One region of the Pontibacillus yanchengensis genome, then DNA from elsewhere that is predicted to be linked to it. Evidence: riboswitches for the same ligand, from Rfam matches in the RefSeq annotation. Region 1 holds a riboswitch; the other holds the start of a gene.

Region 1 (4,221 bases):
GGACAAAAACCCTCCTATCGCAGGTCCTATTAAATAACCTGATTGACCCGTAATAGCTAACATTGCATTCGCACTTTCTAATTCTTCTTTCGCCACAAAAGCTGGCAATATAGTAGTACTTCCTATATCAGTAAAAGCAGATAAAAAACCATTAAGAAAAATTATGATAACGATTGATGAAAACATCAATAGATCTCCCCAATATAAAAGGGGAATAAGCAAAAGAAACATACCTCTTAATCCATTCTCTACAACCATTAACGTTCTTCTATTAAATTGATCCAGTACAACTCCCGCAAAAACGCTAGATATCAGTGGTGATATCGTTGCTGCTGTAATTACAAACCCAATCGCAGAAGCTGAATTAGTCAGTTGATATACAAACCACGCAATTGCAATCCACGAAATCTTTTTAGCTAGTTCTAGCACTAACCTAGCTATAAGAAAAAAGGTGATGTTTCTCTTAGCTAATACATGCAGCATATGAAAAGAACTCCTCAAAAACTGGTAAATCATTATGATTCCATTTATTTCACACTTTCATATAATTCTACTTTCCTGTCAATTAGTTAACGAATCTCAATTGACATACAGAAAATAAAAACAGCATGCGACCTGCACATGCTGTTCATTGTCAATATTGTAGACCCCTAAAAAGATTACACAAATGGTTCTGCACCTTGATCTCAGAACCGAGAATATATTCATGAAAATTAGTCTTTTTTGATTTATTTATTTCGAACTAATTCACGGTTTTCAAAATAACCGGCAGTTTTCGTAAAAATAAACGTAATGAATACCGAATATAAAACTGCCATATAGAATCCAGCTCCTACACCTATACCTACACCACCTACAAATAGAATCATAGCCGCAGAAGTAAGTCCTTTAACTCTTAGTCCATCCTTTAATATCACTCCCGCACCAAGGAAACCTAATCCAGATACTATTTGAGCAGCAAGTCTCATAGGGTCCATTACTTTCCCGCTAAATGGTTCACTAAATGAAGATGCACTATTTATCGAAATAATTGTAATCAAAGTACATGCAGTAGACACATAAGTATAAGTCTTCATACCTGCTGGTTTATGTTTTGAGGTTCTATCCATTCCTATCATAAAACCTAGCAAAGCACTCAATGTAATCTTAAAATACATTTCATACTCTATAAAGAAAGACGTAATAGTTTCCATAGTATCAACTCCCTTCTCATTATACTAAAATTACTTTTATTAGATTACAATAATCTTCCTATGTAAAAATATATATGCAAGAAGAAGAGGAAATAATGTAAAAAAAGATGTCTTTTAATGCCTAGGAGATAAAGTAGGGAAAATAGAGAGAATAAATATCAAGCTTTAAAACGCTAGTACGTGCCAAAGATGTAATGAAATTCAATCCGGATCATCAAGGTAATAATATGTTTCATTAAATATGTTAATAGTTTCTTCATTAATTTTTATAGTTTTATTATCTATCCACTTAAAATCTAAGTTTTAAAGGAATATATATTAAACAAATATATATTTGAAATTAAAAGTATAATAATAGTTATTAGAATATTTTTTAGTGTCATTAAACCTCCACCTTCACATAACAAAACAAGAACTCTACAAACTCTCTAGATATAAAGAATTCTCCTTTACTCATCATCTTTTTCTTTTACATATTGATTAGCATTATAAGTTATTTCTCGTAAAGATTTAAGCATATTATCCACTTGTTTACTTTTTTCCTTGGAATAATATTTTTCAAAATTATACAAAACATTATCAGTTGTAGCTTCAAAGACTGTTTATCCGAATATTAAGTTTAAATCATAGGCGTCATGTAGGCCTTCAAAATAATCAATACTCCTCTTTTGTTCCAACGCATCAGCTATATTCACAAAATACCTCCCTCTTTTATATAGCGTGTTTACCCAAGTTGTACTTATAGTATCTATATTAGGCTGAGAGGATTTTTCTTCTACTGCTCCTCCCCAATTACACCCACTTAATACTAGATCTAAAATCACAATTAAATTCAAATAAATTACACACTCACATTAGTTGGACTGTAGAAGATTATTAGAAGTATATTTTAGAATCCCTCTTTTATTAACAAATTTTTCAATAACACATCAAAAATTGTAGAATTCTGTCGATATATGCTAGCATAGGCAAATTTTACGAAAGTAAAAGACGCAAAGCCACGGACCTAAAGTTTTATGTACCACGGTAGCCGGGTTGCACATCGAATCCCATTTCCTAATTTGCCTTAATATTTAGCGAAAAGGGGGATGTCTTCATGCATAGCGTAATGCTAGTTGATGACTCCAAATTCATGCGGTCATGGCTGAAAAGCCTACTTCATGACTCAAATTACTATGTTGTAGCAGAAGCAAGTGATGGTTGTACTGCTACTACACTCTATAAGGAACACAGACCGGAAGTAGTTATTTTAGATATCACATTGCCATGGCTTGGAGGTATCGATTGTCTTAGAAACATTTTAGATGATGATCCTAATGCCAATGTGATGATGTGTTCATCAGTAGGTCATAAATTCCATGTAACGGAGTCTCTCAGAATAGGAGCTAAGGACTTTATAATGAAACCGAACTTTAGTCATTTAATTGAGTCCTTAGATAAAATAACTTCAGAAAAGAACTTCATCGTTAAGTGAAATCTATATTCAATAGACGATTGAACTACATAGAAAGTCAAATGTCCTATATATGATTTATATTCAATGTAGGGACTTGCGACAAATTTCCTGTTTTCTTCCTATAACTTGAAATTTTCTGAATATTAACCATATAATGTAAACACATCCAAATTAAGGAGGTGTTTTCTACATGGAAAAACTAAAAAAGTTTGGTTTAGTAGGTGTTGTAGCGCTAGGTTTAATCGCTGGAACATCATATGCAGGTGCTAATCAATCCGAACAGGCATATGATGCATGTGAGTCTTGGTATTACACAGATTGTTAATAAAATACTTAGTTTAGCTCCCCCCCTAATAGGGGAGCTCTTTTAACTCTAATTAATAAGCTCAAGCTGTAATTCTTTGAGTTCTTATATAAAATACCTTCTGTAAGGAAAATTCATTGTTAATCACCCTCCCTAACAAGATAACCATTGTCATATAATTCAAATAATGTATAATGAAAAATCAGGAAATTTGGGTTTCGCTGTTTCTACCCCTAATTCAGTGATTATTAATTTGAAACTCTTCAAGATAAAATTTCCTGGAACTTAAGAGCTAAGTTCCCCTCACTAAATGTTTTGAGCGCATGTGTTATTTGCACATTGCGCTATTTTTTTGCTTTAATTTCTTAGCCCTCTATTTATTTATTACTATCCATAAATTCAATCATTTCTTCAATTGATGTACATGCGTGTTTTTAATTACACCTAATCACTATTTAGTTGCATCTATATCAAAGTTTCGAAATTGCTATTTTGGGGTAAATAATTGAAATGGCTAAATTAAGGAGTTTCTTATGAATGAAATCTTGTTAAATGATGATGAACAAGAGATAATAACAAGAGACTTAAACAGATTAAACGAATTACGAAACACTATCTCCCATACAGACTCAAATTATTTGACAGTACTAGACTCCGAAATAGATTTAATTCACACAGCTTTAACCAATAAACCGACTTAATTATTAATTTTTGAATTTCTATTATTTCGTATATATTATTGTTCTATCATTCCAACTAAACTTCAAAGCACATGGCCTTAAGAGCTATGTGCTTTTTTCTTTTTTATAATTTAAGAACATCTAAGCTGTTGCCTTGATATATCTCTATTTAACTTCACCCCCTTGAAATTCCAATGTATAATTTCTATCTAACTAAGAATCCAATGACATTTTCCATGAAAGGCGTTCAGTCTATATACTGAGCGCCTTTCTCTATTTAATAAACACAAGCTATTTTATTGAAGAACCTTTTCAAAGGAATGATTTTTGGTAACACTAATAATAAAATCATGGAGTTGTTGTTATTATGGATCAACAAACATACTTAGAAAAAAACCTAGAATTTTATGAAAAACTCACTAACATGGCAAAATCAAAAATACCGTTCTGGTATGAAAACGTATTATTCACACCTCATTGGTGGGCAGGATTAGCATTATCAACTGCACCATGGATAGTTTGGTTCTTACTAAGCAAAAAAGAAAGTAGAGATAGACTTTTGTATTCAGGATTTTTAGTTATATTACT
Region 2 (4,221 bases), on a different contig from region 1:
ACCGATGAATGGATTGCTTTACCTAAAGACACTTTTTCAAACCTTGGAAAATATGAGTCCGTACAGCCTCCTGAGCCAAAGGATGAATATACAGCTACAGTTGAGAGAGTTGTAGACGGGGATACAATTAAGATTGAATCATCCATTCTGGGAGCAGACACCGTAAGATACTTAAACATCGACACTCCTGAAACGTATCATATGGATTCATATGACTCCTCTTTGATTACAACCAATCCAAATCACTCACAAAAATATCACGGTGTACAAGCTACAGAACACCTACAAACATTACTACAACCAGGCGATGAGGTAACCCTTGATGTTAGTGAAAAAGTGACGGACGATTACGGACGTTTGCTTGCAGAAGTCATACGTACGTCTGACGGACTGAATACGAACCTAAATATGGTTGAAAAGGGCTATGCTGTAACGTATTTCATCGCCCCAATTGGCAGCGAGGAAACCTACCAAATGTACCAACAAGCTGCAAAAACTGCCCAGGCTAATAATTTTGGAATCTGGAGCGAAGAAACTCCTTTACTTGAATTACCCTTTGAATTCCGTGCACGTTACGATCAAAAAGGCTACTCAAAATATGTAGGTAATTCAGAGACAAATCAATATGTAAGACCTGCAAATTGGGAGCAAGTACCGGTGGAGAATCGTATTTTCTTCTGGACAGAACAAGAAGCTATTCAAGCCGGATATGAGCCAGCATTTGAACGTGGCAATAAGATTGCCGATGCCCGCTATGCGCCAGAAGGGTCCAACGTTGCTGTTCAAGGAACGGTCATTGCAAAAGACGACAAAAACTACTATATCCAAGACGACACCGCAGGGATTGTTGTACGTACGGACGCAGTTAATGCATCCATTGGTGATGTCATTCGAGCTTCAGGAAATACAGAGGAGTATTATGGACTCCTTCAGGTCGTAACAGATGATGTGACCATTGTAGAAGAAAACGCTCGTGAACTGGAACCTAAATTAATCGATGCTAACGACTTAGGTGAATCACTCGAAAGTCAACTCGTATCGTTACAAACCGTTTCGGTCGAGTCTGTAGATAAGTACAATGATTTTCAAGCAAACGATAAAAGTGGTTCCTTTGTAATCAATTCGGATGAAAACCTACTAGAAGTGGGCACAACCTATGACACTATTACTGGGTATGTAACATACAGCTTTGGTCAATATAAAGTAGTTCCACGTTCTGCGGATGATATTGTAAAAGACATTCCTGCCGTCTCTATTCAGGAAGCTCGAGAATCTACTATTGGGAGCCGGGTTAACATAGAAGGAATCGTAACAGCGGCTTTCCCAACTGGCGGGAAGATCAATTATTATGTACAAGACGAAACAGCAGGCATCGTCGTACGAGCGGAAGACCTTGGCGCTAATGTTGGTGACCGCATTCAGGCTAAAGCAGTAACAGAAGAATATTTTGACCTATTACAACTTCAACCTTCCGAACAAAATGCTACAATCATCGAAAAAGATGTAGGCATTCCACAAGCTAAACCCATTACATCAAACGAGTTCTCCGAAGAACTGGAAGGTCAATTGGTTAAAATAAACCTAGCGGAAGTAACGGATGTTGATGCGTTCCATAACTACACCGCCCAAGATGAACAAGGCACTTTTGTCATTGATTCCGATAATGACTTGGTTGAGATAGATAAAGTATATGAATCTATTACCGGTGTCCTTACCTATAACTACGATGAATATAAAATCATGCCCCGCTCTGCTGAAGATGTTGTTGCACTCAATCTATTCGAAGATCATTTAGACGGATCTATGACTCTAGAGAACGTAGCCACTCAACTAGTAGAACTAGAAGCAATGTTCGGTTCTGACAAAGTTGGTAAGCTTTTAGATGAGCAACTATCATCATTTATAACTACAAACGGTAACACAAGCCAGCACATCGACTCTACCGTTCACCATATTTTAAAATCTATGCAAAAGATGAATAACGATAAAGAGGAAAAAGAGATGAAGAAGATTGAACATGAGTTAGAGAAGATTATGAAGAAAGATGAGAAGAGTAATGGTAAGAAGGATAAAGGTAACAAAGCAGCATAGAAAATAGGTAAAAAAGTAAGCCTCTCAAGTATGAACTACTTGAGAGGCTTTTTTTAGGGTTATTCATCTATTCTCAGTAAAGAAAAACAAACTAAATAATTCCTATAATGATTTAATAAAATGATTCTTTATGCCGATACAAATATAGACAAAGTTTCATTCATCCGTTTCACACGAGAAGTTAGTGTAATTTTTCTTTAAATACCATCTTTCTTCATACCAAAGTGGCAAACTTAGCGAAAGATAGGGGCGCAAAGCTATGGGCCTACCGTATTGCATTGTAATACCAAGGCAGCCGTGCTCCCGAAATGGTACTAATCCATACACCGTTCTTCGGTGATTTTTTATGTATGAGAATAGAAATGGATCTAAAATGACGTGTGAGCCAGGACGGGTTTTTTATTACAGGGGGAATTCAGGAAATGAAGAAGAAGACAAACAAGAAACGGTTCAGCAAAACTCCAGGGAGCTTTTTTAATAAGACGATTCAGCGACAAATCTTACTCCCTTTTCTTATCTTAATTATGGTTGGAGGCTTAATCATCGCTGGTGTCAGCTACACATTTAGTGTTTCGCAAACTACCGATGAGCTAGTCAACAACGTAGAACAACAGATGGCAAGTTTAAATGACTCATTTGATACATATTTTCAAACACAAGAACAAGTTGTACAAAACTTAGCGAACTCTCGTAAACTACAAAACTTTGAACATTTCAAAGAAGAAATGCTTCTCAATTTTGTAGACATGGATAACATGAATGATTCCATTACCAATATTTATTATGGACAGGAAAACAACGGGGACATCGTCATGTCGGCCTCTGTCAATCTATCATCTGATTTTGACCCAAGGGAACGACCTTGGTACAAATCAGCAGTTGAACAACAAGGGGAAGTCATATGGACAGAGCCATACCGTACTGAAGGGTCTGATGAACTACTCATTAGTGCAGCCCAAACGGTCATGCAAAATGGTGAACTGCAGGGAGTCGTATCAGTGGATATTAACCTTGACTCTTTGGTATCCACTATCAATAACATCAAAATTGGTGATGCAGGATACGCAGCCATCCTAGATAAAAATGGGGTGTTTTTATCTCATCCAAATGAATCCAATATCGGCAAAAACGTTTCAGATGCCGGTTACTATAAGGACTTAATTGCTCAAAATCAAGATAACGGCATTGTAGAATATGAGCTAGAAGGCGAACAAAAAGCTATGGGGTATGCTGTGAACAAACGCTCTGACCTCATCATCATTGGATCTGTTTACAAGTCAGAATTTGCAGAAAAAGCAACACCTATTTTGATTCCAATTGGTATTAGCTTGCTAGGTGTTATCCTTCTGTCCATTCTTGCATCTACTATCATCACTAGAAGACTTACAAAACCTATTAAGAACTTGCAAGCAAAGATGAAAGAAGTAGAAGAAGGAAATCTACAAGTTACGCTCGCACAGTCAGGACATAACGAAATAAGCCAACTTTCAAGATCCGTAGATGAAATGAAAGAAAGCTTGCGCTCGCTCATTCAAAATGTAGGTGGTGCAGCCCACTCGGTATCCAGTCAGAGTGAAGAGCTTACTCAATCTGCAAATGAGGTGCGAGAAGGTAGTTTACAAATAGCGTCTACCATGACTGAGCTTTCCTCAGGTGCGGAATCCCAGGCGAATAGTTCTTCTCAGTTATCTGAAATGATGGAAGATTTCACAACAAAAATTCAACACGCTCATCAAGGTGGCATCGAGGTTGCTAACGCTTCAGAGGAAGTACTGTCTATGACAGAAGAAGGCAGTGAGATGATGAATCGCTCTGTAGAACAAATGATGACCATCGATGCCATCGTCAAAGAAGCAGCGGAAAAAGTACAAGGATTGGATAAACAGTCGCAAGAAATCACCAAGCTCGTTGAAGTCATTCGCGATATTGCTGAGCAAACAAACCTGCTATCTTTAAACGCAGCTATTGAAGCAGCTCGAGCTGGCGAACATGGAAAAGGGTTTGCAGTTGTTGCAGATGAAGTTCGTAAACTAGCAGAACAAGTATCGTCATCCGTTGGGGATATTACGACTATCGTACAAAATATCCAAAACGAGTCCAATGTCGTTGCAAACTCTCTTCAAGACGGAT

The links. A riboswitch is a leader RNA that binds a small molecule or an ion and turns the genes downstream of it on or off. The one in region 1 is predicted to bind cyclic di-GMP.
Region 2: it holds a riboswitch for cyclic di-GMP, as region 1 does, so the genes downstream of both, GLW08_RS11215 (methyl-accepting chemotaxis protein) here and GLW08_RS05990 (response regulator) in region 1, are expected to answer to the same signal.

The regions. Positions count from the first base shown of each region.
Region 1 covers NZ_WMEU01000001.1:1,241,485-1,245,705, forward strand. The annotation lists gene GLW08_RS05980 (MFS transporter) at 1-483, opposite strand, end outside; gene GLW08_RS05985 (MgtC/SapB family protein) at 729-1,193, opposite strand; cyclic di-GMP riboswitch class I at 2,151-2,236, shown strand; gene GLW08_RS05990 (response regulator) at 2,290-2,667, shown strand; gene GLW08_RS22070 (hypothetical protein) at 2,840-2,974, shown strand; gene GLW08_RS05995 (CBO0543 family protein) at 4,001-4,221, shown strand, end outside.
Region 2 covers NZ_WMEU01000003.1:249,912-254,132, reverse strand. The annotation lists gene GLW08_RS11220 (thermonuclease family protein) at 1-2,091, shown strand, start outside; cyclic di-GMP riboswitch class I at 2,308-2,399, shown strand; gene GLW08_RS11215 (methyl-accepting chemotaxis protein) at 2,514-4,221, shown strand, end outside.